DNA from 3 places in the Kitasatospora misakiensis genome. Region 1 is predicted to be linked to each of the others. Evidence: riboswitches for the same ligand, from Rfam matches in the RefSeq annotation. Region 1 holds a riboswitch; each other region holds the start of a gene.
The links. A riboswitch is a leader RNA that binds a small molecule or an ion and turns the genes downstream of it on or off. The one in region 1 is predicted to bind cobalamin.
Positions count from the first base shown of each region.

Region 1 (9,519 bases):
GTCAACACCCACTTCATCGTCGCGCACATGATCAACGCGCACGGCACCCAGGAGCAGAAGGACTACTTCCTGCCGAAGATGGCGGCCGGCGAGATCCGCGGCGCCTTCTCGATGTCCGAGCCCGGGCTGGGCTCCGACGTCGCCGCGATCAGCACCAAGGGCGTCAGGGACGGCGAGTTCTACGTCCTCAACGGCCAGAAGATGTGGCTGACCAACGGCGGCACCTCCACGCTGGTCGCGGTCCTCTGCAGGACCGACGAGGGCGGCTCCACCCCGTACAAGAACATGACCACCTTCCTGATCGAGAAGACGCCGGGCTTCGGACCGAACCCGACCGTCCCCGGCCTCACCGTGCCCGGGAAGATCGAGAAGATGGGCTACAAGGGCGTCGACACCACCGAGCTGGTGCTCCAGGACGTCCGGATCCCGGCCGACCGGATCCTCGGCGGGGCGCCCGGCCGCGGCTTCTACCAGATGATGGACGGCGTCGAGGTCGGCCGCGTCAACGTGGCCGCGCGCGGCTGCGGCGTCGCCCGCCGCGCCTTCGAGCTGGGCATCTCCTACGCCCAGCAGCGCACCACCTTCGGCAAGAAGATCGCCGAGCACCAGGCGATCCAGTTCAAGCTCGCCGAGATGGCCACCAAGGTCGAGGCCGCCCACCAGATGATGGTCATGGCCGCCCGCAAGAAGGACGGCGGCGAGCGCAACGACCTGGAGGCGGGCATGGCCAAGTACCTCGCCTCCGAGTACTGCAAGGAGGTCGTCGAGGACGCCTTCCGGATCCACGGCGGCTACGGCTTCTCCAAGGAGTACGAGATCGAGCGGCTCTACCGGGAGGCCCCGATGCTGCTGATCGGTGAAGGTACTGCGGAGATCCAGAAGATGATCGTCGGGCGCCGGCTGCTGGAGGAGTACCGCATCGCGGAGTGAGGACTCCGCTGAGCGGAACTCGCGGCCGGTCCGTGAGACCGCCGGTCGACGGGCGTGCGGGCCCGTCCCGGCTCCGCGCCGTGCCCCGCCCCCGCCGCCTGGTCCGCCCCGGGGGCCGGCACGGCCGCTCCGAAGCGGCCGCAGGGCGTACAGCTGCTGTCACGCGCCCTGCGGCCGCTTCGGCCTCCCCTCAGCACGCCCTCGACGGGCCCGCGCCACGCCGTCACCGCTCCCTCGACACGCCCTCGACGGGCCCTCTACGGGCAGTGACGGGGCGACCGACCGGGCGGTCCTGAGACAAGAGTCACCAGCTTCGCCCGGTCCCTTGGGAACCGGGGCGGGGCGAGCTACGGTCGTATACAAGGGGGCGCACCGGCGCCTCTCGCAGGTCACATGAACGAGCAGGCGGGTTGCCCACCCACCGTGTGCTCCCGATAGCATCCACCGGGACAGCAAGACGTCCCTCTATTACCCGATCCCGCGGTGGCCCCCGTCCAGCGGCCATGATCCCCCGCGACAAAGGTCTTCGATGCCCATCAGCCCGTCCCCTCACACCTCCGTCACGGACCGCGACGCCCGCGCCGCCACGACGGCCGGTCGGCGACCCCGCGTGACCATCGCGCGCGGAGCCACCCCCTGGTTCGTCCCCACCCTCGCCACGGCCGCCGTGACCACCGCCCTCACCCGGCGCAGTGGCAAGTGGGCCCTGGCCGCGGTACCCGCCTGTGCGCTCGGCGCCGGCATGCTGTGGTTCTTCCGCGACCCCGAGCGTGAGATCGGCACGGGCAGAGTGATCTCCCCCGCCGACGGCGTGGTCCAGAGCATCGACGCGTGGCCGGACGGCCGGACCCGCGTGGCGATCTTCATGAGCCCGCTCAACGTCCACGTCAACCGGGCGCCCCTGCCCGGCGAGGTGACCTCCGTCGAGCACGTGCCCGGTGGCTTCGTGCCCGCGTTCAACAAGGACAGCGACCAGAACGAGCGGGTCGTCTGGCACTTCGACACCGAGCTCGGCGACATCGAGATGGTCCAGATCGCGGGCGCCGTGGCGCGTCGCATCGTGCCGTACGTCGACGCCGGTACCAAGGTCGAGCAGGGCGAGCGGATCGGTCTGATCCGGTTCGGGTCCCGGGTCGACACCTACCTGCCGGCCGGCGTCGAGGTCGGCGTCGAGGTCGGCCAGAAGACCACCGCCGGGGTGACGCGCCTTGACCGTGACTGATCCTGAGACGATCGTCGGCCTGGACGACGAGGAGACGGCCCTGCGCCGGCGTCGCTGGGCCCGCGACCGCGAGCTGCGCGCGCCGCGCTCACCGCAGCACCTCTCCACCGCCGACTTCCTGACCCTGGGGAACGCCGTCTGCGGCTTCCTGGCGATCTACTCGATCACCACCGGGGTGCTCGTCCCGCACATCACCAACCCGGACGCCGCGCCGGACAAGCACAGCGCCGCCACCGCGGTGACGCTGCTGCTGATCGGCTCGATGTGCGACCTGTTCGACGGGCTGGTGGCGCGCAAGCTGCGCTCCTCCGCGCTCGGCGCCGAGCTCGACAACCTGGCCGACCTGATCAGCTTCGGCATCGCGCCGGCCTACTTCGTCGCGGTCTGGGGCATGGTCTCGCCGGGCTCCAACAGCCGGCTCTCGGCGCTGATCGCGCTGACCGTGCTGCTCGCGGTGGTCCTGCGGCTGGCCCGCTTCTCCGCCGTGAAGATGCGGCCCGGGGTGTTCCAGGGCATGCCCTGCCCGATGGGCGCGATGACGGTGATCGCCATCGTGCTGCTCGACCCGCCGTTCCTGCCCGGTCTGCTCGCCATCTTCGGCGCCGCGTACCTGATGGTCAGCCGGATCGAGTACCCCAAGCCGCAGGGGCTGCTGGCCACCGCCACGCTCTGCTGGATCGTCGTCTCGATCGGCTGCCTGGCGGCCTGGGCGACCGGTCTGCCGGGCGGCGACAACCTGATGCACATCGGCGCGTTCGCGCAGATCGCGCTCGCCGCGATGGCGCCGCTGCTGGTGATCCGCCGCAAGGTGGGGCAGAAGGTCGGCGACGTGCGGGCCCGCCGTGCGGAGTCGCGGATCGGCTGAGCCGCCGCCGCGGACCCGCCGACCGGACATGTGGAAGGGCCCGGTTCCCCTCGGGGAGCCGGGCCCTTTCGCATGTCCTGGTGCCATGTCCTGCTGCTATGTCCTGGTGCGGCCGCTCAGGCGCCGCCGCGGTGGACGCTGAAGGCCGAGCGGCGGGCCGCGCGGGCCACGGCCGGGTCCGGGTGGACGCCGGAGACGGCGGTCAGCACCGAGGCCGCCCGGGGGTGCCCGGACTGCCGGGCCCGGGCGAACAGCCGGACCGGGTCACCGGCCGAGGCGCCCTCGACGTGGCCCACCAGGAGTTCCGTTTCGCCGTGGTCGAGCACGGCCGCGGCGGTGTCCACCCAGAGCCAGGCGGCGTCCTCCGCGCCCAGCACGTCGGCCGGGGAGACCTCCTCGTCCGAGCGCTCGGCCAGCCAGAGCAGCGCGTACGGGCGCAGCACCGGCTCGTCGACGGCGGCCCGGACGGCCTGCTCGGCGGTGGATCCGGCCACCCGCAGCGCCTCGAAGGCCAGACCGCGCAGCAGCGCGTCCTCGCCCTGGGCGGCCTCCAGCAGCTCGGCCACCGCCCGGTCGGCCGGGCGGGCGGCCAGCCAGGCCCGGTACTCGGCGCGGGCCGGGCCGGGCGAGTAGTCGGCGCAGGCGCTCAGCAGCTCCAGCGCGCTCTGCTCGATGTGGCCGGCGGCGGTCTGCGCGACGGTGCAGATCTCCTCCAGCTTGGCCCGCACCGCCCAGTGGCCGAGCGGGGAGAGCTCGGCCGCGTTGTCCCGGCGGACCAGGGCGCCGACGGCGGCCAGGCCGTCCAGCATCCAGTCCAGGACGGCGGCGACGTCGGCGGGCGAGGCCGGGGTGTCGATCTGCGGCTCGCGGCAGGTGCCGCGGACGGCCGAGACGGCGGTGGCCGCGTGCGGGACGGGCGAGACGCCGAAGGCGCCCTCGCCGCCGCCCACCCGGCGCTCGTCCAGGCCGCGCCGGAGCAGCTCCAGCAGCTCGACGTCGGCGACCGGGCCGTCCACCAGGTGCAGGAAGGAGAGCAGCTGCGGGGCCTGGTCGACGGCCTGCCCGGCGAGCAGCGCGAACACGCCGCGCAGGGCGGCGGGCGGCACCGGGGCGAGCAGCGTCCAGGCGTCGAACAGCGCCGACCAGCCGCGGACCACGGCCTCGTCGTCGTGCTCCCAGGCGTGCAGGCGCCAGCCGGGGACGGCGCCGCCGTCCCGGGGCTCGACCAGGCCGACCAGCAGGGCCTGGCCCCAGGCCTTGGCCGCGGCGCCCACCGTCATGGCGAGGGCGCGGCCGGCGGCGCGGGCGTCGTCCGGGAGCAGCTCGCCGCGCTTGTCGACCTCGTCGAGGTCGCCGGCCCAGCGGGCGATCCGGACGGCGTCGACCAGCATGCGGCGGGCCAGCGGGGCGAGTTCGGCGGGTGCGGGGAAGCCCTCCGGCACGGGGACCCGGCCGCGGCCGGGTGCGGGGGCGGGGCCTCGTCGGCGGGGTACGCCCTGGCCCCCCGGCCTCGCGCCGGCGGGGCGGTGGGCCGTTCCGGGGAGACGGGTCACCGTCGCACCGGTACCGATCGTCGGCGGGAGCGGGGCATCACGGTCGCGCGGATTCCGAGACGTCACGTCGAGCAGTCTTCCCCTTGTACCGGCCATCTGTCACATCCGGTTCTCCGCGCGGGGCGGGCGGAGGGCGCGGGGCCTCGACAAGATCGGGCAACAGAGCCCAAACCGACTGGCTTGATCTTTGTGACGGGTGCATGCCAGGTCAGAGAGTAGGGGCGGACGGGTGGTCCGTACGAGGTCCCTTGCGGCCCGCGCGCCGATCGCGGACCGTCCACGCTCCCCCGGCTCCCCCCGGCTCCCGTGCCCCGCGGGCCACGGCGGGCGACGACGGGACACGGCGGCCTGGGTCGGGCGCGGGGCCGGGGCCCGGGGTCAGGCCCGGGGTCAGCAGAAGGGCGTGAGCCAGCGGCGCAGCGTCTCGGCGTAGCGGTCCGGGGCGGCGTTCCACAGGGCGGCGTGGTCACCGCCGGGGAAGGCCTGGAGGTTCACCAGCTCCGGACGGCGCGCGGCCAGCCGCTCGGCGGCCCCGAACGGCGCCACCGGATCGTCGGGGCCGTGCAGCACCAGGGTGGGCACGCGCAGGTCGGCGCCCTCGGCGAGGCGCGCGAAGTCGGCCAGATCCACGCCGGTGCGGCCCTGGGCGGCCAGCGCGCCGAGTTCGGCGGCCGCGCCCCGGAAGCCGGCCCGGGCGGCGCCCCGGCGGGCGGTGGCCGGCCAGTCCAGGACCGGGGAGTCCAGGACCAGGCTGCTGATCGAGGGGGCGTAGTCGGACCGGGCGGCGGCCTGCAGGGCCATCGTGGCGCCCAGCGACCAGCCGTAGAGGATCACCCGGCCCGCGCCGCTGTCCAGGGCCAGCCGGATCGCCGCCTCGACGTCCCGCCACTCCGTCTCGCCGAAGTGGCCGAGGCCGTCCGGGGAGGCCGGCGCGCCCGCGTCGCCCCGGTAGCTGACGGCCAGCGCGGGCAGGCCGAGCCGCCGCAGGACGGGGAGGACCGGCAGGGTCTGGGAGCGGTCGGCGTCCGGGCCGTGCACCAGGATCACCCAGGTGCCGCGCTTGCCGTCGAGCCACCAGGCGGGCAGCGCGCCCAGCTCGCCCTCGACGGCGGTCTCGCCGAAGGTCAGGCCGAGCGCCGCGGCCGGGTCGCCGAGGTAGACCCGCGGGGTGAAGCGGACCTCGGTGCCGGGGGCGAGGGTGCCGCGGTCGGCGCGGACCAGACGGCGGGTCACCCCCTGCTCGTCGCGGTGCAGCACCTCCTCGACGACGGCGTGCCCGTCCTGGCCCCACTCCACGGCCCAGCGGCCGGGGCGCTCGCTCAGCGGGCTCCGGGTGAAGGTGATCCGGCCCGCGCCCAGGCTCTGAACGACCACCGGGCCGGTCCGCTCCCGGACGCCCGCGGCCGGGCGGACCATCCGCTCCGAGGCCCGGCGGCCGATCACCAGGACGGCCGCCCCGGTGCCGACGGCGGCGGCCGCCACGGTGGCCGCGATTCCCCAACGCATACTCGCTCCCCGCTGATCGGTGTCTGGACCCACTCCACAGCCCAGTCCACTCGGCGGGGCGGGGCGGGGCCAGCAGGACACGGCCGTACGGGTTGTCACGCTAGGAAGGTCACACCGGGAATGTCACCACCGCGGGCCCGCCCCGGCCGGAAGACGCCGGAACGGCCGGATCGGACCGGGCGGGATCGGACCGCAGGACGGCGGCGAGGTCCGCCCGGTCCACCCGCACGATCCGGCCGATCGCGTCGGCCCGCGCCTGTCGGCGGGCGCGGAGGCAGCGACGGGAAACGGCGGGCGCCGGGCGGGGTCCGCCGTGTGACCAACCCCTCCGCGACCTCGGTTGACTCCCGGATCGGGCCCGTGATGGGATCCTTCAGCCATTACGGAGGCATGCAGAGGAAGCCGGTGCGAGTCCGGCGCGGTCCCGCCACTGTCACCGGGGAGCACGACCGGAACCAGCCGCAGCGAGCCGTCAGAAGCCGCCGGAGGGCCCGGGAGCGCGTCCGACCCGGAAGCCAGGAGACTCTCGCCCCCGGTACGTCGATCCAGGGCGCGGACCCTGAGTGAGGACACGCACGCGATGCAGGCTGCCCCGCCGGGCCCGAACCCACCCTCGACGACGCCGCGCAGCGTGCCGTGCGCCCGCTGACCCGGGCCGCCGCGTTCGGCGCGGGCGCCGTCGCCGGATACCTGGCCGACGCCCGGTTCGGCGATCCGCGCCGCGGCCACCCGGTGGCCGGCTTCGGCACCGCGGCCGGCCGGCTGGAGCAGCGGCTCTGGCGCGACCACCGCGCCGCCGGCGCCGTCTTCACCGCCCTCTGCGTGGGCACCGTCGCGGCCGGCGCGCTGGCCGCGGACCGGCTGCTGGCCCGCCGTCCGCTCGGCCGGGCCGCGCTGGCCGCCGCCGCGACCTGGACGGTGCTCGGCGGCGCCTCGCTGACCCGGGAGGCCCGCACCGTCGGCCGTTCGCTGACGGCCGGTGACCTGACGGCGGCCCGGGAGCGGCTGCCGCACCTGTGCGGACGCGACCCGAGCGGGCTGGACGAGCGGCAGATCGCCCGCGCGGTCGTCGAGTCGGTGGCCGAGAACACCGCCGACGCCGTGGTCAACGCCCTGGTCTGGGGCGGGCTGGCCGGCACCCCCGGGCTGCTGGCGTTCCGCGCGGTGAACACCCTGGACGCGATGGTCGGCCACCGCTCGCCGCGCTACGCCCGGTTCGGCTGGGCCTCGGCGCGGCTGGACGACGTGGCGGGCTGGCCGGGCGCCCGGCTGACCGCGCTGCTGACGGTGGCCGCCGCCCCCGAACCGCGCACCGCCTGGCGGGTCTGGCGGCGGGACGGCTCCGCGCACCCCAGCCCGAACGCCGGCCAGGCCGAGTCGGCGTTCGCCGGCGCGGTGGGCGTCCGCCTCGGCGGGACCCTCCGGTACGGCGAGCGCACCGAGCACCGGCCGGTGCTGGGCGAGGGGCTGCGGCCGGTCGGGGTGGACGACATCGAGCGGGCGTGCGTGCTCTCCCGGCGGGTGAGCGCGCTGGCCCTGGGTACGACGGTCGCCGGGCACCTGCTGCTCCAGGCCGCACTGGGCAGATCGGGCAGGCTGGGCAGGTCGGGCGGTCCGGGCAGTCCGGGCGGTCCGGGCAGTCCGGCCCGGAAGGCAGCGAGCGGGAGAAGGGGCGGGGCATGAGCAAGGCACTGCTGGTCGCCGGGACGACCTCGGACGCCGGCAAGAGCGTGGTCACCGCGGGCATCTGCCGCTGGCTGGCCCGGCAGGGCGTCGCGGTCGCGCCGTTCAAGGCGCAGAACATGTCGCTGAACTCCTTCGTCACCGCGGACGGCGCCGAGATCGGCCGCGCCCAGGCGATGCAGGCGCAGGCCGCCCGGGTCGAGCCGGAGGCGGCGATGAACCCGGTGCTGCTCAAGCCCGGCGGGGACGGCCGCAGCCAGGTGGTGCTGCTGGGCCGCCCGGTCGCCGAGGTCGGCGCGCTGGACTACCGCGAGCGCAAGCCGGTGCTGCTGGAGCGCGCCCTGGAGTGCCTGGCGGACCTGCGCCGCCGCTTCGACGTGGTGGTCTGCGAGGGCGCGGGCTCGCCCACCGAGATCAACCTGCGCGACCGGGACATCGCCAACATGGGCCTGGCCACCGCCGCCGGGCTGCCGGTCGTCGTGGTCGGGGACATCGACCGGGGCGGCGTCTTCGCGGCGATGTACGGGACGCTGGCGCTGCTGTCGGCCGAGGACCAGCGGCACGTGGCCGGCTGGTTCGTCAACAAGTTCCGCGGCGACGCGCGGCTGCTCGCCCCCGGGCTGGAGATGCTGCGCGAGCTGACCGGCCGTCCGGTGCTCGGCACCCTGCCGATGCTGCCGGACCTCTGGCTGGACGCCGAGGACTCGCTGGACCTGTCCACCGTCGTCGACCGGACCGCCGCGCGCGGCCCGCTCGGCGCCGACGTGCTGCGGGTCGCCGTGCTGCGCTTCCCCCGGCTGTCCAACTTCACCGACCTGGACGCGCTCGTCCAGGAGCCCGGTGTGCTGGTCCGCTGGGCGACCCGGCCGGAGGAGCTGGCCGACGCCGACCTCGTCGTCCTGCCCGGCACCCGGGCCACCGTGGCCGATCTCGCCTGGCTGCGCGAGCGCGGCCTGGAGCCGGTGCTGAAGGCGCGGGCGGCGGCCGGGCTGCCGCTGCTCGGCGTCTGCGGCGGCTACCAGATGCTGGCGCGCTCGATCGTCGACGAGGTCGAGTCGAAGGCGGGCGCGGTGGACGGCCTCGGGCTGCTGCCGACGCAGGTGCGGTTCGGCGCGGAGAAGGTGCTCGGCCGCCCCGTCGGCGAGGCCTACGGCCAGCGCGTCGAGGGCTACGAGATCCACCACGGCGTGGTCACCGTGGAGGCCGGGGAGCCGTTCCTGGACGGCTGCCGGGAGGGCTCCGTCTGGGGCACCACCTGGCACGGGGCGCTGGAGAACGACGGCTTCCGGCGCGAGCTGCTGCGCGAGGTCGCGGCGGCGGCCGGCCGGGCGTTCGTCCCCGCGCCGGACACCTCGTTCGCCGACGCGCGGGAGGCCCGGCTGGACCGGCTGGGCGAGCTGATCGAGGAGCACGCCGACACCGACGCGCTGTGGAAGCTGATCGAGGGCGGGGTGCCGGCGGCCGGATCGCTGCCGACCCTGGCGCCCGGAGCCCCTGGAGAACACGCATGAGTGACGTCCGATACCCGTTCACCGCGATCGTCGGCATGGCCGACCTGCGGCTCGGCCTGCTGCTGAACGCCGTCTCCCCGGCGGTCGGCGGGGTACTGGTGCGCGGTGAGAAGGGCACCGCCAAGTCGACGATGGTGCGCGCGCTGGCCGGGCTGCTGCCGTCCATCGCGACCGTCGACGGCTGCCGCTTCGCCTGCGACCCGGCGAGCCCGGACCCGCAGTGCCCGGACGGCGCGCACGCCGGCGCCC
Region 1 is NZ_JBHSOF010000030.1:72,854-82,372, forward strand. Features, by position in the region: gene ACFP3U_RS22200 (acyl-CoA dehydrogenase family protein) at 1-930, shown strand, start outside; gene ACFP3U_RS22205 (phosphatidylserine decarboxylase) at 1,460-2,152, shown strand; gene ACFP3U_RS22210 (CDP-alcohol phosphatidyltransferase family protein) at 2,139-3,017, shown strand; gene ACFP3U_RS22215 (hypothetical protein) at 3,134-4,459, opposite strand; gene ACFP3U_RS22220 (alpha/beta hydrolase family protein) at 4,961-6,076, opposite strand; cobalamin riboswitch at 6,446-6,624, shown strand; gene ACFP3U_RS22225 (cobalamin biosynthesis protein) at 6,713-7,759, shown strand; gene ACFP3U_RS22230 (cobyric acid synthase) at 7,756-9,270, shown strand; gene ACFP3U_RS22235 (putative cobaltochelatase) at 9,267-9,519, shown strand, end outside.

Region 2 (9,519 bases), on a different contig from region 1:
GCCGGCCGCATAACCGTCGAGGCCTTCGTCGGCGACGGCTACACCGCCTCCGACAGCGACTACGTCCACCGGCTGCGCGACGCGGCCCGCCGGGCCGCCGAGGCCGAACTCCTGGTCGCGGTCGACTCGGCCGCCGGCGCCGTCCTCGGCTGCGTGACCTTCGCGGTCGGCGGCACCACCTGGGCGGACATCGCCACCCCCGAGGAGGGCGAGATCCGGATGCTCGCCACCGCCGCGGCGGCCCGCGGGCGCGGCGTCGGCGAGGCCCTGGTCCGCGCCGCGCTCGCCCGCAGCCGCGAACTCGGGCTGGCCGGCATGGCGTTCTCCACCCAGCAGGAGATGCGGGCCGCCCACCGGATCTACGAGCGGGTCGGCTTCGAGCGCGCCCCGGAGCGGGACTGGTCGCCCGTCCCGGGCATCGATCTGATGGTCTACCGCATGGCGTTCTGAGCGGCTCTCCGGCCTGCACGGAGAAGGGCTCCGGCCCCAAGGCGACGATCCGGCATCGGATATGACGATCGCATTTAGCCTGCTGCTAGGATCCGCCGCATGACGACGGGGAACACGCCGGCTGGCTGGTACGACGACCCTTCCGGCCAGCCCAATACGGAGCGTTGGTGGGACGGCTCCACCTGGAGCGGCCGCACCCGGCCGAAGTCCGCGGCCGACGGCGCGACGGTGACATCCGGGACGAGCGGGGCGGTCCCGGGCCAGGGCGCGCCCGGCGCCTTCGGCCCCGCCCCCTCGGTCGCCGCGACGCCGACGGTGATCGCGCCCGCCGCGACCGCCGCCCCGGCAGCCCCGGCCGCGCCGAAGCCGTTCACGCCGACCTCGGTCGTCTTCGAGACCGTCGAGCCCAACACCACCCGCCGCAAGGTCCTGCTCGGCGTCGGCGCGGTCGTCCTCTCCGTGGTCATGGCCGGCGCCGGCTACGTCGTCGGCCACCGCACCGCCGACAAGACCACCACCCCGAAGGCGGGCGGCAGCACCGCCCCGGCGGCCACCGCCGACCCGAAGAGCCCCAACGGCTTCATGGGCACCGCCCTGACCGGCGGCCAGCAGTACCCCGGCGGGAAGCCGGTGACCGGCCAGGACTCGAAGATGAACTTCCTGCTGCCGGCCGACTGGCAGGTCCAGAGCGACGCCAAGAACCCGACCGACGTGCGCTACGCGGTCTCCCCGTACGCCTGCGTCGGCCACGGCAGCGGCGCCTGCACCCGCGGTCTGGTGGTCCAGAACCTCCGGGTCCTCAACGGCGGCTGGGCCGACCCGAAGTCCATGGTCCTCGGCATGGGCCAGCTGCTGTACAACACCCGCTTCGGCTCCGACGCGCCCACGCCGCCCGAGCCGATGAAGCAGTCCGCCGTCAAGATCCAGGGCCTGGACGGCTACCTGGCGCTCTGGCACGTGCCGATGTCCAGCGGCTCCTCGACCCCCGACGCCTACTGCGGCGTCCTAGAGGTGACCCCGGCGGCCGGCGCCACCACCGTGCCCGTGCTGCAGATCTGCCTGGACCAGGCCACCGAGGCCCCGCCGCTGGCCCTGATGGACCAGATCGCCAACTCGGTCAAGATCACTCCCTGATCCGGAGACATCCGGAGACGTCCGGACCAACCGGGTCCGGACGTTGCCCCCGCCCCCCGGTGACCCCTCACCGGGGGGTGCCCTTATGCTCACTAGCGGCCACCGCGCCCGCCGCACCTGGCGGGACGCCGGAGATCAGGGCCACAACGAGGACGACAACAGCCGGACCGGGAACGACGGGACGGCGCACAACGGGGGATTGGCCTGGTGGACGCCACCGACGAACGGACGACGCACACCGGCGGCCGGCGCGGACGAGGACGCCACAGCCGTCTCCTCCCCGAGGCCCCGCACGAGCGGCGCCTCACCCGCGCCCAGTCCCGCAACGCCTCGGCCCGGCGCAACTACCTGGCCTGCGCCGAGACCTCCGGCCCGCTGCAGGACGGCGAGGGCGTCGACACGGTGCGCTTCCGCACCGTCTCCTCCCCCGGCGTCAAGTTCGTGCTGACCCTGCTGGTCGCCCTCAACGCGGTGGCCGGCCTGGTGTTCGTCGGCTGGCTGATGCTGCCCTCGCACATACCCGGGCCGGGCGTCGGCTGGTCCGCCGACTGGCGGGTCAACGTCGCCCGGGTCTGCTTCTGCGCCGTGGTGACCGTCGAGGTGGTGCGGCTCGTCCAGAACCTCGCGGTCTGGGTGTTCGCGTTCCGCGCCAAGGACCCGATACCGGTCACCGCGCAGCCCGGCCTCAAGATCGCGGTGCTCACCACGATCGTCCCGGCCAAGGAGCCGCTCGACATCGTCGAGCAGACCCTCTCGGCCATGCTGGAGATCGAGTACGACGGCGAGGTCGACGTCTGGATCCTCGACGAGGGCGACGACGACCGGGTCAAGGCGATGGCCGCCCGCCTCGGGGTGCACCACTTCAGCCGCAAGGGCCGCCCCGAGTACAACCAGGCCGAGGGCGAGTTCCGGGCGAAGACGAAGTCCGGCAACCACAACTCCTGGCGGGCCGAGCACGAGCACAAGTACGACGTGGTGGCCCAGATGGACCCGGACCACGTCCCCCTGGCGTGCTTCCTGGAGCGCACCCTCGGCTACTTCCGCGACCCCGACACCGCCTTCGTCGTCGCCCCCCAGGTGTACGGCAACATGTACGAGAACTGGGTCGCGCACGGCGCCTCCGTGCAGCAGTACCTCTTCTCCGGCCTGGTCGAGCGCGGTGGCAACGGCATGGACGCCCCGCTGCTGATCGGCACCAACCACCTGTACCGGCCCGCCGCCTGGCAGCAGATCGGCGGCTACCAGGACTCGATCATCGAGGACCACCTCACCAGCATGCGGGTGCAGGCCACCGAGAACCCGGCCACCGGCCGCCGCTGGAAGGGCGTCTACACCCCCGACGTGCTTGCCGTCGGCGAGGGCCCGACCTCCTGGACCGACTACTTCAACCAGCAGAAGCGCTGGGCGTTCGGCATCTGGGAGATCCTGCTCAAGACCCGGCTGCGCAAGGGCATCCAGCTGCGGCTGCGCCAGCGGGTGCTGTACGGGCTGGTCCAGTTCTACTACCCGAGCGTGGCCGCGACCACCGTGCTGGGCAGCCTCGCCACCGCCGTCTACCTGGCCTGCGGGATCACCTCGATCCAGCTCGACACCGTGCTCTGGACCTCGCTGTGGGGCGCCAGCATGGGCAGCTGGTTCCTGCTCTGGCTCTGGCTGCGGCGCTTCAACCTGGCCGCCCACGAGCGGCGCGAGATCGGCATGGCCGGCATGGGCCTCGCCCTGTTCGCCGGGCCGGTGTACGTCGCCGCCGCGATCGCCGCGATCCTGCGCCGCCCGCTGGCCTACGCGGTGACCGCCAAGGGCGACCTGCGCAGCGCCGAGCGGCTCTCGACCTTCCGGCTGCACCTGCTCTGGGCCGCCGTCGCGGCCGGGCTGCTGGCCGCGAGCTTCACCCTGCACCACGGCATCTGGCTGCTCCGGTTCTGGGCCGGCGTCAGCATGTTCACCGGCATCGCGCCGCCGGTCATCTCCTTCGTCAGCGCGCGCCGGATCGCCCGGGCCGAACGGCGGGCCGCCGCCGAGCTGCCCGCCCAGCGCCACGCGGAGGCGGAGGACGCGGGCGAGGCGTACGAGGCGTACGAGGCCGAGGCGTACCGGACGGACGAGGCGTACGAGACGGACGGCACCCGGCCGGACGGAACAGCCGCGAGGGGTGCCAGGAAGGCCCCCGAGCGGGAACTGGCGGAGCTGCTGGAGCCGGCCCCCGCCGGCGGCAGCCGGAAGGGCGGCCGCTGATGCTGCGGATCACCGTGCCCCGGATCATCGGCCTGCTGGCGCTCGCGCTGCTGGCCAGCTACGCCTTCGTGCTGGCGCCGAAGTACAACGCCCGCCACGCGCCCGCCCCGTACGCCTTCGCCGGCTCCGCGCCGACCGCGATGCCGGACTGGCTGGTCGCCGCGCTGGCCTCACCGGCCCCGGCCACGTCCGCCGCCCCCGGCACGCCGTCGGGTACGCCCGCCACCACCCCGGCGAACGCCGAGGCTCCCGCGCCCCCCGCCGAGCCGGCCCCGGCGCCGTTCCCGGCACCCGGCGGCGCGTTCATGGGCGTCATGACCAAGGCCGGCCCCTACGACCTCGACCCGGTCGACGAGTTCGCCACCGCCGTGAAGCACCAGCCGAGCGTGCTGGAGTTCTCCGTCGGCTGGTGGGACAAGCGCTTCGACCGCCGGGTCTTCGACACCGTGGCCGAACGCGGCATCATGCCGATGGTCGCCTGGGAGCCCTGGGACTTCCGCAAGGAGTCCAAGGTCGACAAGCTCCGCGGCGAGCAGCCCGAGTACGCGCTGAGCCGCATCATCGGCGGCGATTTCGACGGCTACATCAAGCAGTGGGCGGAGGGCGTCAAGAGCCTCGGCTACCCGATCGCCCTGCGCTTCGCCCACGAGATGAACGGCTACTGGTACCCGTGGGCCGAGCAGGCCAACGGCAACCGCCGCGGCCAGTACGTCCAGGCCTGGAAGCACGTCCACGACCTCTTCCGGCAGGCCGGCGCCGACAAGGTGGTCTGGGTGTGGAGCCCGAACGTCGACTACGAGAACGCCACCCCGCTGGACTCGCTCTACCCCGGTGACGACTACGTCGACTGGATCGGCCTGTCCGGCTACTACGGCACCGTCGGCCTGGAGAAGTACCTCTCGTTCGACCAGATCTTCGACCCGACGCTGAAGAAGCTGCGGGGCTTCAGCCAGAAGCCCGTGGTCATCACCGAGACGGCCGCCACCGACAGCTCGGGCCAGAAGGCCCGCTGGATCAGCGAGATGTTCACCCAGCTCCCCCAGCACCCCGACATCATCGGCCTGATCTGGTACGAGGCGGTCAAGGAGGTCGACTGGCGGGTCAGTTCCTCCGGGCCGGCCAGTGCGGCGTACGCCGCCGGTGTCGCCGCGCCCCGGTACTCCGGGCAGTGGACCGTCCGCTCGCAGCCGCTCCGGACGGCGCCGCCGCCCGCGCCGCCCGCCCAGCCGTCCGCCGGGCCCTCGCCGTCGGCCTCGCCCTCGCCGAACGCGAAGCCGTCCGGCTCCACCGGCGCCAAGCCGTCCGGCTCGGCCGCCACGGCGAAGAAGCCGACCGCCACCAAGCCCAGGAGCACTCCGCCGCCGGCCGACGGATAGCCTCGACCGACCGCGGGCCACGCGCCCGCGGGAGGCCGCCGGGAGCACCGGCCGCCCCGCACACCGAACACCAGTACCCCCCGTTGGGAGGCGAAGACCATGGTCCGCCCGTTCCTGCCCGGAGCCGGGCGCCCCCGGCCGCGCGCCTGGTGGTGGATCGCCCCCACCGCCCTCCTGGTGCTCTGCCTGTGCGCCGTGCTGATCCCGCGCGAGAGCGCCCCCTCGACCGCCGCGGTCGCCCCGCCGCCCCCGCCGCCCCTGACCACGGCCGAACCCGGCGAGCTGTGCTCCACCGCACAGAACCGCTACCCCTCGCAGCCGGTGGACTCCGGGCGCTACATCATCAACCCCAACGAGTGGAACGCCACCGGCGGCCTGTGCATCCGCGGCGGCGCCGACAGCGCCTCCTTCGCGGTCACCCGCAGCGCCGTCGCCCGCGGCAACATCGCCGACCCGGTCCGCGGCCCCGGCGCGTACCCGCACATCAGCACCCCGGTCGGCGGCGACGGCGTCAGCCCGCTGCCCATCGCCGTCGACAACCTGCGGTACGCCACCAGCACCTGGCGCACCACCCAGGTCGACGGCGGCGTCTGGAACGCCTCCTACGACCTCTGGTACAGCACCACCCGGGGCAGCTGCTCCTTCACCGAGAGCGCCGAGGTGATGATCTGGCTGCGCGGCAACGGCACCTCGCCGTTCGGCAAGCAGGCCGGGGAACTGCGCAGCGGCGGCCAGGCCTACCGGGTGTACGAGGCGCCGAAGAAGAGCAGCCACACCCTGCTCACCTACGAGGCGGCCTCCGCCACCAACGTCGTCACCGGGCTCGACCTGCGGGCCTTCACCCGCGACGCGGTCCAGCGCGGCTACGTCCCGGCCGGCTCGTTCCTGTGCGCCGTCCAGGCCGGCTTCGAGATCTGGGAGGGCGGCGCGGGCCTCACCACCGACGCGTTCTCCTTCGAGGTCGCCGCGGGCCGCCCCAGCGGCGCGATCACCTCCGCGGTGCCCGGCTACTGCCTGGACAGCCGGGTGGCCGGCGACCCGGCCGCAGTCGGCGCCGCCACCTGCGACGGCTCCCCGGCGCAGACCTGGACGATGGGCGAGGACGGCTCCGTCGGCCAGGGCGGACGCTGTCTGGAGGACCCGGACATCGGCTTCCCGGTGCTGACCGGCTGCACCCGCCGACCCGACCAGCGCTGGCGCGCCACCGACGCGGGGCAGCTGCTCAACGAGGACAGCGGGAAGTGCGTGGAGAACCCGGCGACCGGCCCCACGGGCACCGGTACGGGCTCCCAGGTGCGGATGCGGCTGTGCGCCGCCAAGCCCGCGCAGGAGTGGCACGCACCGGTCTGACGGGCTCCGAAAGCCCCCGCAGCTTATCGCACCCGACCCGCGACACGCAGCCTCGCGACACTACATGTGGGGCTTCGTCGGACGAGCGCCACTAGATGTATGCTCACTCCTGCTGTCGAAGCAGGGGAACCCGGTGCGATTCCGGGACTGCCCCGCAGCGGTGTGCGGCGCCTCCCCCCGGGAGTCCGCGAGTCCGATGACCTGCTGACGGCGTGCCGGCTCCTCCCCGCAGAGGCCATGCGCACCAGCACCACCTTCCGGGCCTCGCGGGCGGGCCGGGGACGACACGCGCGCGACACCCACGGGCCCGCGCGGCGTACTCCCCTGCCCAATCGGCCCGGCCCCCGTTCCACCGCCGATCGCCGCCAGGAGAGAGCGCCTTGACCACCGCTGCCTCAGTCGCCCTGCCCGCCCAGGGTTCCAGCTCCGCCCCCGCCGACCCGACGGTCTCCGACCCCGGCGGCGCGCTCCTGCGCCTTCTCACCGATCGCAGCGCCGACCTCCCCCAGGTGGACCCCGGCCACGTCGCCGCCGCCGCGCTCCGCGGCCGGCACGCCGGCTCGGACTTCGCCGAGCTGCGCGGGCTGGCCGTCGACGCCGCCGCGTCGATGATCGCCGAGGACCCGCAGTACTCGAAGCTCGCGGCCCGGCTGCTCGCGCTGGAGATCGTCGACGAGGCGTCGAGCCAGGGCGCGGTCTCGTTCTCCACCTCGATCGCGGTCGGCCACGCCGAGGGCCTCATCGGCGACACCACCGCCGCCTTCGTCGCCAAGCACACCGCCGCCCTGGACGCGCTGGTCGACGCGAACGGCGACGACCGCTTCGAGTACTTCGGCCTGCGCACCGTCCAGAGCCGCTACCTGCTGCGCCACCCGATCACCCGCAAGGTCGTCGAGACCCCGCAGCACTTCCTGCTCCGCGTCGCCTGTGGCCTGGCGGTCGGCGACACCGAGCAGTCGGTCACCGAGGTCGCCGAGCTGTACCGCCTGATGAGCCGGCTGGAGTACCTGACCTCCTCGCCGACCCTCTTCAACTCCGGTACCCGGCACCCGCAGATGTCCAGCTGCTACCTGCTGGACTCCCCGCTGGACAACCTGGACTCGATCTACTCCCGCTACGCGCAGATCGCCCGGCTGTCCAAGCACGCCGGCGGCATCGGCCTGTCCTACTCCCGGATCCGCTCCCGCGGCTCGCTGATCCGCGGCACCAACGGCAAGTCCAACGGCATCGTGCCGTTCCTGCGCACCCTCGACTCCTCGGTCGCCGCCGTCAACCAGGGCGGCCGGCGCAAGGGCGCGGCCTGCGTCTACCTGGAGACCTGGCACGCGGACATCGAGGAGTTCCTGGAGCTGCGCGACAACACCGGTGAGGAGGCGCGCCGGACGCACAACCTCAACCTGGCGCACTGGATCCCGGACGAGTTCATGCGCCGGGTCAACGCCAACGCGGACTGGTCGCTGTTCTCCCCCGCCGACGTCCCCGAGCTGGTCGACCTCTGGGGCGCCGAGTTCGACGAGGCCTACCTGAAGGCCGAGCTGGCCGGCAAGGCCGTCCGCACCATCCCCGCGCAGACCCTCTACGCCCGGATGATGCGCACCCTCGCGCAGACCGGCAACGGCTGGATGACCTTCAAGGACGCCTCCAACCGCGCCGCCAACCAGACCGCGCTGCCGGGCCGCACGGTGCACAGCTCCAACCTCTGCACCGAGATCCTGGAGGTCACCGACGACTCGGAGACCGCCGTCTGCAACCTCGGCTCGGTCAACCTCGGCGCCCACGTCGCCGCCGGTGCCACCGCCGCCGACCTGCTGAACGCGATGGACTGGGAGCGCCTGGACGCCACCGTCCGCACCGCCGTCACCTTCCTCGACCGCGTGGTGGACATCAACTTCTACCCGACCCCCGAGGCCGGCGCCTCCAACTCCCGCTGGCGCCCCGTCGGCCTCGGCGTGATGGGCCTGCAGGACGTCTTCTTCCAGCTGCGGATCGACTTCGACTCCGCCGAGGCCAAGACCCTCTCCACGCTCATCTCCGAGCGCATCATGCTCACCGCCTACGAGCGCTCCGCCGACCTCGCCGAGCAGCTCGGCCGCCACGAGGCGTACGACGAGACCCGCGCCGCCCGCGGCGAGCTGCACATCGATCATTTCTTGGAAGGCAAGCACGGCCCGACCGCCGCGCCCGAGTGGGCCGACCGCTGGGAGGCGCTGCGCGCCCGCGTCGCCACCACCGGCCTGCGCAACTCGCTGCTGCTCGCGATCGCCCCGACCGCGACCATCGCCTCGATCGCCGGCGTCTACGAGTGCATCGAGCCGCAGGTCTCCAACCTGTTCAAGCGCGAGACCCTCTCCGGCGAGTTCCTCCAGGTCAACCCCTACCTGGTGCGCGAGCTCAAGGAGCTCGGCGTCTGGGACCAGCAGACCCGCGACGCGCTGCGCGACGCCAACGGCTCCGTCCAGGAGCTCGGCTGGCTGCCCGCCGAGGTCCGCTCGCTGTACCGCACCGCCTGGGAGCTGCCGCAGCGCGCGCTGATCGACCTGGCCGCCGCCCGCATGCCCTACATCGACCAGAGCCAGTCGCTGAACCTCTTCATGGCCGCGCCGACCATCGGCAAGCTCAGCTCGATGTACGCCTACGCCTGGAAGGTCGGTCTGAAGACCACCTACTACCTGCGTTCGCGCCCGGCCACCCGGATCGCCCAGGCCGCCTCCGGCACCGCCCGCGCCGCCGCGCCCGTGCCCGTGGCGTCCCCGACCCTCACCCCGGAGGAGGAGGCCGCGCTGGCCTGCTCCCTGGAGAACCCCGAGTCCTGCGAGGCCTGCCAGTAATGAGCACCGACGACCGCAAGATGCTGCTCGACCCCGGCTTCGAGCTGACGCTGCGCCCGATGCGCTACCCGTCGTTCTACGACCGGTACCGCGACGCCATCAAGAACACCTGGACGGTGGAGGAGGTGGACCTGCACTCGGACGTC
Region 2 is NZ_JBHSOF010000004.1:165,706-175,224, reverse strand. Features, by position in the region: gene ACFP3U_RS05840 (GNAT family N-acetyltransferase) at 1-450, shown strand, start outside; gene ACFP3U_RS05845 (hypothetical protein) at 1-13, shown strand, start outside; gene ACFP3U_RS05835 (DUF2510 domain-containing protein) at 550-1,584, shown strand; gene ACFP3U_RS05830 (glycosyltransferase family 2 protein) at 1,792-3,819, shown strand; gene ACFP3U_RS05825 (glycoside hydrolase family 26 protein) at 3,819-5,195, shown strand; gene ACFP3U_RS05820 (GH12 family glycosyl hydrolase domain-containing protein) at 5,295-6,545, shown strand; cobalamin riboswitch at 6,641-6,768, shown strand; gene ACFP3U_RS05815 (ribonucleoside-diphosphate reductase subunit alpha) at 6,950-9,373, shown strand; gene ACFP3U_RS05810 (ribonucleotide-diphosphate reductase subunit beta) at 9,373-9,519, shown strand, end outside.
Region 2: linked by a shared signal. The riboswitch ahead of ACFP3U_RS05815 (ribonucleoside-diphosphate reductase subunit alpha) and the one ahead of ACFP3U_RS22225 (cobalamin biosynthesis protein) in region 1 are both predicted to bind cobalamin.

Region 3 (9,519 bases), on a different contig from region 1:
CAGTACGGCTGGTCGACGATCTGCGGCACCACCAGCTGCGGCGCACCGGCCCGGGCGGCGGCCGTCGTGGTGCCCGCGCCGCCGTGGTGCACGACGGCGGCCACCCGGGCGAACAGCGCCTGGTGGTTCACCTCGCCGACGACGAAGCAGTCGTCCCGGCCGTCGCCCTCGGACAGCTCCGCCCAGCCCCGGCCGACCACGACCCGCCGGCCCGCCGCGCGCGCCTCGTCGACGGCCAGCCGGGCGACGTCCGCCGACCCGCGCATCGGCATGCTGCCGAAGCCCACGTACACCGGGGGCTCGCCCGCGTCCAGGAACGCGGTCAGCTCGGCGGGCAGCGGGCGCGGGTCCGGCCGGAGCCAGGCGCCGGTCTGCACCACGTCCAGGTCGGCGGGCCGCCGCCACGGGCCGAGGGTCGGGTCGGTGGCCAGCCACGGCCGCTCGGTGAGGACGTGGTCGCGGACGTTCTCCACCGTCGGCAGGCCGACCGACACCCGGTGGGCGTTGACCGGGCCGCCGAACAGCGCGTTCATGCTCTCGGCGTCCCGCTCCCAGAGCTTGGTGTTGTCGGCGCCCTCGGGCGCCGCCGGCCGGCCCGGGTACTGGAACGGCGCGTGGTGCGGCGACGGCAGGATCGTGGGCTGGAGGCCCACGTAGACGAAGCGGGCGCCCAGCTTCTCGGCCGCCGCCCGCGCGCCGGCCGCACTCGGGAACAGGCCGGTCGCGACCACCGCGCCGCCCGCCTCGGCCTGCCCGAGGACCGCCTCGTAGGAGGCGGCGGTCAGGGTCGCGACCCGGGTGGGGAAGTCGGTCGGCGCCGGCGCCGCCCCGGTCACCAGCGCGCGCACCGCGTCACTGACCGGCACCAGCGGCACGCCCAGCTCGGCCAGCCGCGCCGCGAACTCCTCGTCCGGCGGAGCGCACACCCGCACGTCCGCGCCCTGGTCGCGCAGCCGCACCGCGAGCGCCGCCAGCGGCTCGACGTCCCCCCGCGACCCGTACGTCGACAGCACAACTCGCATCTCGCGCCCTCCCTGGTCCCCGCACATCGATTTCGGAGGGTGATTCTGCGACGTCACCGGGGCCTTGCGGCAAGCCCCCCGGTCCGCTATAGCTTGGAGACGGCGGTGATGATGATCACTCAGATCCGCTGCCCCACCCCGACGCCCGGTAAGGTCCGGTGCGAAGGAAGGGGGACCGCATGGGGCGGCATCGGATCCTGCTGCTGGACGCGGCTCCCGGGGACCTGCTGGGCGTGGAGCTGGAGCGCCTGCTCGGCCACGGGCTGGCCGTCACGCTGAACCTGCGCCGGGTCGCCGACCACACCGCCGTGCGGGCCGACTGGGCCGGGCGGGTGGAGTTCACCGACTTCGACCCCTTCGACGAGGCGGCGCTGATCGCCGAGACCCTCGGTGGCGGAGGCCACCACGCCGTCAAGTCCCGGGCCGGGGTGCCGCTGCGCGCCGCGTTCCTCGCCGCCGCCACCGGGGCCCGGACGGCCGGCCCGCGGGCGGCCGCGCCGCTGCGCGTGGTGGGCCGGGCGGGGGCCGGCACCGACCACGTCGACCTGGCCGCCACCGCCCGCCACGGGGTCGCCGTCACCCACACGCCCGGGTCCAACGCCGACGCGGTCGCCGAGTTCGCCCTGGCCCAGCTCCTCGCGCTGACCCGGGACCTCGTCGCCCACAACGAGTCCTCCCACCGGGGCCGTTGGCGCAGCCCGGCGGCGCCCGCCCGGGCCCTGTCCGAGCTGACCCTCGGCATCCTCGGCCTCGGCCGGATCGGCCGGGCCCTGGCCGGGCGGGCGCGCGCCCTCGGCATGACCGTCCAGGGCCTCGGTCGGCACCCCGCCCCTGGGGACGGGGTGCCTCGTGCCGGCTCCCTCGCCGAGTTGCTGGCGGCCAGCGACGTGGTCTCCGTCCACCTGCCGCTCACCGCGGAGACCCGGGGCCTGATCGGCCGGACGGAGCTGGCGCTGCTGCGGCCGGGCGCGATCCTGCTGAACACCGCCCGCGGCGGGATCGTCGACGAGTCGGCCCTGGCGGACGCCCTGCGCGACCCGACCCACCCCCTCGCGGCGGCGGCCGTCGACACCTTCGCGCACGAGCACGCCGCGTTCGACTCACCGCTGTTCGGACTCCCCAACGCCCTGCTGACCCCGCACGTGGCCGGGATGACCCGCAGCGCGATGGCCGAGGCGGCCGTCCGCTGCGCCGACCACATCGCGGCGCTCCTGAGCGGGCGCCCGGACGGTGTGCCGGTGGCCACCGCCTGACCTGCGCTGATGGCCGGTCAGGCGGTGGCCCGCGCTTGGGGACCGCGTCAGGCCGTGCCGGGGGTCAGGGGGGCGGTGATGCCCGGTTGGGTGCCGGCGCCGAAGGACCAGCCCTCGACGTCGCCCGGGGCCGGGTCGTAGGAGCCCGCGCCGAGGTTGCTGTAGGACCACGGACCGCCGTGCGCGGCGTGCCAGTACGACCAGTAGGCGGTGCCGGTCGGGTTGGTGCAGCTCGCCGGCAGGGCGTTGATCTTGCAGACGAAGCCCGGGAAGCGCGGATGGAAGGCGTACGGGAAGCCGGCGCCGGTGAGGGCGGCGAGGCCGCTGGCCGGGTCGCCCGGGGCGCAGCCGGTCTGGATGCCGCCCCCGAGGGCGGTGAAGTCGACGACGACGGTGACTCCGGAGGTCCCGGTGCAGGCGGCGGCCCGGGCGGGCGGGGCGGTGGCGGTGGAGACGCCGAGCAGGCCGGCGGTGAGCGCCGCGGCGGCGGCGAGGGCGCCGAGCGTGCGGCGGGTGGTGCGGGCAGGTCGGGCGGGTCGGGCGGTGGTGGTCATGGGTGTGCTCCTCGGGTGCGGCGCGCGGGGGCGGGCAGTCACGGGCGGGCGCCCTGGGCGCTGAGGCCGGCCAGCCCCTGGCCGGAGAGGCCGAGGACGGCCTGGGCGGTGGCCCGGGCGGCGTTGGCGGGGTTGAAGCCGCTCGCGTCGTAGGCGACGGCGCCGCGCACGGCGGGGTCGGCCGCGCAGCCCTGCTGCAACTTCACCAGGCTGCCCCAGCCCTTGAGCCCAGCGGCGAACCGTCCGCCGGTGAGCAGCGTCGAGGCGGCCAGGCCGGTGCTGTTGGCGTTGGAGGCGGTGGCACCGGCCGCCGCGAAGCCGCCGTCGGCGTTCTGGTGGGCCGTCAGCCAGTCCAGGCCCGCCTTGGCCTTGGCCGCCCGGCCGGTCGCGGCGAGGGCCTGGGCGGCGAGCGCGGTGGCGTCGGTGTCGGCGGCACAGGCGGGCTGCCCGAAGGCGATCGGGAAGCCGCCGTCGGCGCACTGGGCGGCGGCCAGGAAGTCGGCGGCCGCGGCCGGGGCGCCGCCGGGCGTGCGCTGGAGGGCGAGCAGGGCGAGCGACTGGCCGAAGGCGTTGCTGTAGTCGCCCCATTGCGAACGGTCGGAGAAGCGACCGGTCGGCGTCAGCAGCGAGCGCAGCCGGGCGGGCAGGTCGACGCCGCCGAAGGCCGCCGGGTCGCCGCCGCGCACCTCGGCGGCGAGCAGGAGCTTGGCGGTGGCGCCCGCGTAGGCCTCGGTGGTGCCGTCGCCGAGGTAGCCGCTCAGGATGTCGGGCCGGGCGAGCCAGGCGGTGGCGCGGGCGGCGGCCTGGTCGGCGCTGCGGGCGGCGGCGAAGGCCAGGACGGCGTCGACGGTGAGGCCCTGGTCGGGGTAGGCGGTGCCGTCGAAGACCGACTCGAAGTGGTCGCCGTCGACGAGTTGGCGGGCCAGCCACCCGGCCGCGGCGGCGTCCGGGCGGTGGGTGGCGGAGGCGGTGTCGCCGGAGGCCGGGGCCGCCGGGGCGGCGGTGGCGGCCGGGAGAGCCGTGGTCAGCGCGAGCGCGGCTATCGCGAGCGGGCCGAGCGAGCGGCGGAACACATTCCGGGTCTTGGTCTCGGTCTGGGGCACGGTCATGGGCACGGGAGGCCTTTCCGGGCCTGGGCGCACGGGTGCCGCCGGCCGCCGCCCGGGGTGTCCGCCGGCCGGCTCCTGGGGCCCCTGGCCGCAGACCACGACGGGAGGAGGGGGGCACACACCTCCGCCGACGGGTACTCGGGCTCGCCGCCGACTGCCGTCGGCGGCCTACCGTTGCGGGTCAGCGCCGGAATTCGACCGGACTTCCCCCGACGGCGGAGTCAGAACATGACGGCTCATGATGTCGGCTCTGCTGACAAACTGACAAGAGGTCAGGGCCGGTCCAGCCCCGGTGGATCGAACCGCCCCCCGCACGACATGGGCCCGCCCGGCCGTCGCGGGTGCGGCGGCCGGGCGGGCGATCGACCGGGGGCGGACGGGGTCCGGGCGCCGGGGTCAGGCGCCCTGGTAAGGACCCCGGGGCAGCCGCCGTCCGGTCAGCAGGTGCCGGCCGCGCGCTCGCGCACGACCAGATCGGTGCGGCCCGCCGTGGCGTCCAGCCAGACCACCCGGGTGCCCCGGTCGGCCGCCGGGCCGTACTGGCCGCCGCGGTTGCAGGAGAGCCGCTCGGGGGTGCCGCCGGTGAGCGGCAGCTGCCAGAGCTTCGGCAGGTCGGCGTTCTTCGTGCCCTTGGTCGCACGGTGGCCGTAGTCGCCGAAGGTGACCGCGCGGTCGGAGGCGGTGAGGCTGCGGATCCGGTGCGGTGCGCCGCTGCCGCCGGGGAGGAGGTCGGTCACGCCGGAACCGTCCAGGGCGCCGGAGCGGATCGCGCTGCCCTTCGTGCTGTCGGCGGGCGACTCCACCCAGAGCAGTCGGTCGCCGGCGAGGCGGGTGCTGCCGACCTCGGTCCCGGGGGCGTTCGCGTCGTCCACCACGTACTGGGCGACGACCTTGCCGGCGGCGATCGAGTAGACGGTCGGCGCGCTCACCGTCCGCTCACCCGCCTCCCAGCTCTCCGTCCAGGCGAGCAGGCCGTCCTTGAGCGAGAGGTCGGAGGCGCGGTGGCCGTCCGGCAGCGGGATCCCCACCGCCGGGGCGCCGTCGCGGGAGAGCATCGGCCCGGCCTTCCCGGTGGCGGGGTCGTTCCCCACGAAGGCCACGTCGCCGCCGGCGACCCGGACGCCGCTCAGGAACGCGTTCACCGCGCGGTGGACGCTGCGCACCGGTCCGCCGTCGAGCGGCCGGGCCAGCACCTCCGTGCCCCAGGTGCCGTCGGCGCCGGGGCCCATGGCCACCCACGCGGCGGACGTGCCGTCGGTGGCGGGCCAGCCGTGCGAGCGGCCGTCCTCGGGGCTGAGCCGGACGGGCTCGGCGGAGCCGCCGACGGCTCCCGCGAACACGGCCATGCTGCCCTTGGCGCCCTTGCCCGCGGTGGCCGCCACCCAGCGGCCGGCGGCGACGTCCGGCGCGATGCTCTCGCTGGAGAGCTCGCGCAGCAGCGGGCGGCTGTCCACGCCGATCCGCCGCTGCCAGCCGTCCTTGATCCCGTGCGCGTCGAACGCCCCGGCGACGGTGCGGAGTTGGGCACGGTCGAGGCCGAGCGCGCGACCGGCGGCGAGCACCGCGTTGCGGGCGTCGACGAAGTCGTCCAGCGGGGTGAGGTACTCGGCGAGCGCGCGGTAGACCAGGCGGTCGGCGAGGAGCGGGTCGAGGGTGCGCCGGATGTCCCACAACGCCCCCGAGACGATGGTGGAGTTGAGGTGCGCGCCGCCGCTGTCGACGCCGGACGGCACCCCGATGTAGTCGGCGACGGTGGTGCGGCGGTCGTCCATCCGCCGGTCGGCGCAGGCTTCGGGGGTGCCGGTGCGGCAGAGGCCCTCGCCGAGCAGCGCGGCCTTCGGGTCGGTCATCGGGATGCCCCGGCTGGTCACCTCGATCGCGTTGCCGAAGTAGTCCGCGACGGCCTCGTCGAGCGCGCCGGACTGGCCGAGGTTGACGAACCCGGCCGTGTACTTGACGACGCCGTGGGTCATCTCGTGGCCGGCGACGTCCCGCGCGACGGAGAACGGGTGGCGCTTCTCGCTGCCACCGCTGTAGATCATCTTCTCGCCGTCCCAGTAGGCGTTCTCCAGGGGCTCGCCGTTGCTGGTGACGTTGACCACGGAGGTGATCGGTCCGGCCTTGCCGTCGATCCCGTCGCGGCCCAGGCGGTCGCGGTAGAAGTCGTACACGGCGGCGGCGTTGAGGTGGGCGTCGGTGGCGCCGCTGGTGCCGGTGGAGGCCGGGAAGTCGGTGGTCGCCGAGGCCGCCGGGCGGGCGTCGGCGGGCAGGGAGCGCTCGAAGTCCATGACGTCCCGGCCGGCCGCGTCGTACGTGGTGACGGTGGCGGGGCGGGTGAGGTCGACGAGCTGGTAGGTGCCGTCCGGGAGCCGGCCGATGTTCACCCGCGTCGGGCGGCCGAGGGCGTCCGGGGCGGTACCGGTGGCGGGTTCGAGGCCGACGGCCTTGGCCGCGGGGGCCTCAGCGACCGGGGCGGACGGAGCGCGAACCTCGTAACTGAGGGCGACCTCGCCGACGGTGGCGTCCACGAACACCTCGCGCGCCTTCGCGGCCCAGTGCGCCGGGTCGGTCCCGCACACGGTGAAGTGGCGGACCAGCCGGCCGGCGCCGCCGGGCAGCACCAGCAGGCCATGGTCCTCGGCGACGGCACCCTCGCGGGCCGCCGGATCCCGGACCGCGTCGACAGCGAGCCTGCGCAGCACCTCGTCCGGCACGGTCTGCGCGGTCGGGGCGGCGAGGCCGGTGAAGTACTTGCCGCCCACCGACTCGACCCGCTGCCCGGCACCCTCGCCGACCAGGTGGACCAGGTACCTGGCCCCGAAGACCGGTATCCCGCCGTACCGCTGCTCGAACCTGACGGTGCGCCGACCGTCTGCGGCACGCTCCGTCCCGGACTCGGCCAGCTGCGCCGGGTCGACCCGGTAACGGTCCTGATGGGCGGCCAGATGCGCCCGGGCCGCCTCGCCCGGACCGGCACCGGGAGCCGCCTCGGCGAGCCCGGTGACCAGCTGCGGAGCAGCCGTCTCCGCCCCGGCGACCAGCCCGGGCACCGGATCGGCATCAGCGGCGGGGGCGGCGAACGCCGGTGGCACGCCCACACCGAGGCCGAGCACGGCGGCGATCGCGACACCGAGCAACTTGGGTCCGGGCATACGGGAACGGTGATGCACTGCGGTCCTCCCACGGGAAGCAAACGGTCCGACGGCCTGCCGGACCACACGTGAACAGCGGACGCCCCACCCCACGGCTCGTCCGTTCTCCGGAACCGGCCGCCCGCCATGCGGATCAACATAGGCCATCCCTCTGCATATGTCGATAGACTGAATATGTAGACCGGCAGACACTGAGGATGATCGATCCCCGTGGGACAACACCCGCCCATCACGTGCCCCCGCTGCCGCGCCATCCTGATCGCCGCGAGCTGCCCGTTCGATGAAGTGCAGGCCGCATACCATAACTTGATGATCTGTCATATCAGAGGCAAAATCGTGGCCGTACCGTAGTGGCACCGTTCCCGGAACGCGCCGACAGATGGGCAGGCGAACTCCTGTGAAAGCGACTCACTACTCCTATGCCGTGACGTCCCACTCGCCGGCGCAGCCCGCCGCCGTCTTCGCGCTGCTCCTACGTGCGGGTACCTGGCCGTCGTGGTCACCGATCGACTCCGCCGAGATCGAGGGCGGCGGTGACCCGGGCGCCCTGCAACAGGTGGGCGACACCAGGGTGTTCCGCACCGGCCGGGCGTTCTCCCGGGAGCGCGTCGTCGAACTCGTCTCCGACCGCAGGTTCGGCTACGAGACGGTCGGCGGTCCCTTCCGCTCCTACCGGGGCACCGTCGACCTCGCACAGGCGCCGCAGGGCGGTACCCACATCAGCTGGTCCGCCGTCTTCACCCCGAGACTCCCGCTGTCCGGCCGGTTCTGGCAGTGGTATCTGACGCGCTTCATGCAGCGCATGGCCGACGGCCTGGCCACCGCAGCGCCCCGGTCCCGCGGCTCGGAGGTTTGAGCAGCCGCGTCAGGCCGTTCGGCGGTCGGCCGAACCGGCTGTCGCCTCCAGTTGCCACAACGAGCCCGCTCCCGCCGGGGCTGGGTACCCGTCCGGTGCCTCGTACGGGGCCGCCAGCGTCACGGTTCCCACCAGCTCAGTCCCCTGCATGGCCACCCAGCACTCTCCTCTGTCCAATCGGCCGGCCGTGTCCTGCACCGACTGGTAGGAGGCAAAGAAGACCCGCCCTGCAGCAGCGTGATCGAAGGAGGCAGGGTGAAGCAGGCGCGTCAGCTCCTCAGCAGAGTCGCCCTCAGCGAATCGCCGCACCACGATTGGTCCGCGAGCGCCCTGGGACGTCGAATCACTGTTGCGCAGCGGTCCGAACCTTCACCGTCTCCTGGTCTCGGTCTCCCCCTTACCGCCCTCCCAAGCTCAAAGAACAGCGGGGCTCGACCCTGGCCGGCCAAGGATCAGTTCTGGGGCCGCTCCTGTACCGGCACGGCCGCACCGAGCTCGGCCAGTACGTCGCTCAGGGTCTGCTGGAAGAAGGGTTCGGGGTCGGCGAGGGTGAAGTCGAGGTGGCCGAAGACCTCTAGGGCGACGAGGCCGTAGATGCGGGTCCACGCCTGGACGAACTGGTGCAGGACGGGCAGGGGGACGTCCTGAGTGAGGTGTTCGCGCAGGTCGTCGTACTGGGACCACCAGGCCGGGGCCAGGTCTGGGGTGGCCTGCGGCTGGATGGCTCCCTCGCGCCAGAGCTGGGTCATCAGGCCGAGGAAGACCTGGCCGAAGCGCCAGCCCGCGTCGTGGGCCGGGTCCTCGGGGGCGGTGCCGGCGTCCGGGACGGGCTTGCCGAACAGCAGGGTGAACTCGCTTCGGTGCGCCAGCGCCCAACGGCGCAGGGCGCGGGCGGCGTCGGCGAGCCGGTCGGCGGTGGGAGCGTCGGGGCGGGCGTCGCGGGCGGCTTCGAGCTCGGCGGCCAGGTCGCGGTAGAGGCCGGCGACGACGGCCTGGACGAGGGCGCGGTGGTCGGGGAAGTAGCGGCAGACCCCAGGGGCGGTCATGCCGACCTCGCGGGCGGTGGCGCGCAGGGTGAGCGCGGCCGGCCCGTCGACGGCGAGCAGGTGCCGGGCGGCGGTCAGGATCTCCGCCGCGGTCTGCTCGCGCTGGCGCTCGCGGCGGGTGAGCGGCTGGTCGGGCATCCCATCTCCACTTGACTTTGCTGACACTGTCAGCTGTAGCTTACACCGTCAGCACTTGTTGGAGGCGTGGGAAGACCTCACGCCATGTCAGCCTGCCCTTACTCCTGGGGGATTCGCCCGATGTACGTGGTCATGCTCGGTTACTCGTTCTCGCCGCAGTGGCTCGCTCTGCCCCGCTCCGAGCGGCAGCGGCTCAAGGCGACCCACATCGCGCCGCTGGTGGAGAAGTACGCAGACCGGGTGCGGGCCCGGTTCTTCGACGCGGAGGCGTTCCAGACCCGGTTCAGCGACTTCGCGCTACTGGAGACCGAGGACCTGACGGCCTACTACTTCCTCATCGAGGAGCTGCGGGACACCCCGCTGGTCGGGCAGGGCTACCTGACCTTCAA
Region 3 is NZ_JBHSOF010000068.1:298-9,816, forward strand. Features, by position in the region: gene ACFP3U_RS33050 (glycosyltransferase) at 1-1,022, opposite strand, end outside; gene ACFP3U_RS33055 (NAD(P)-dependent oxidoreductase) at 1,202-2,275, shown strand; gene ACFP3U_RS33060 (flagellar hook-length control protein FliK) at 2,323-2,829, opposite strand; gene ACFP3U_RS33065 (prenyltransferase/squalene oxidase repeat-containing protein) at 2,868-3,938, opposite strand; cobalamin riboswitch at 4,051-4,170, opposite strand; gene ACFP3U_RS33070 (M4 family metallopeptidase) at 4,376-7,090, opposite strand; gene ACFP3U_RS33075 (SRPBCC family protein) at 7,515-7,946, shown strand; gene ACFP3U_RS33080 (TetR/AcrR family transcriptional regulator) at 8,399-9,130, opposite strand; gene ACFP3U_RS33085 (darcynin family protein) at 9,251-9,519, shown strand, end outside.
Region 3: linked by a shared signal. The riboswitch ahead of ACFP3U_RS33065 (prenyltransferase/squalene oxidase repeat-containing protein) and the one ahead of ACFP3U_RS22225 (cobalamin biosynthesis protein) in region 1 are both predicted to bind cobalamin.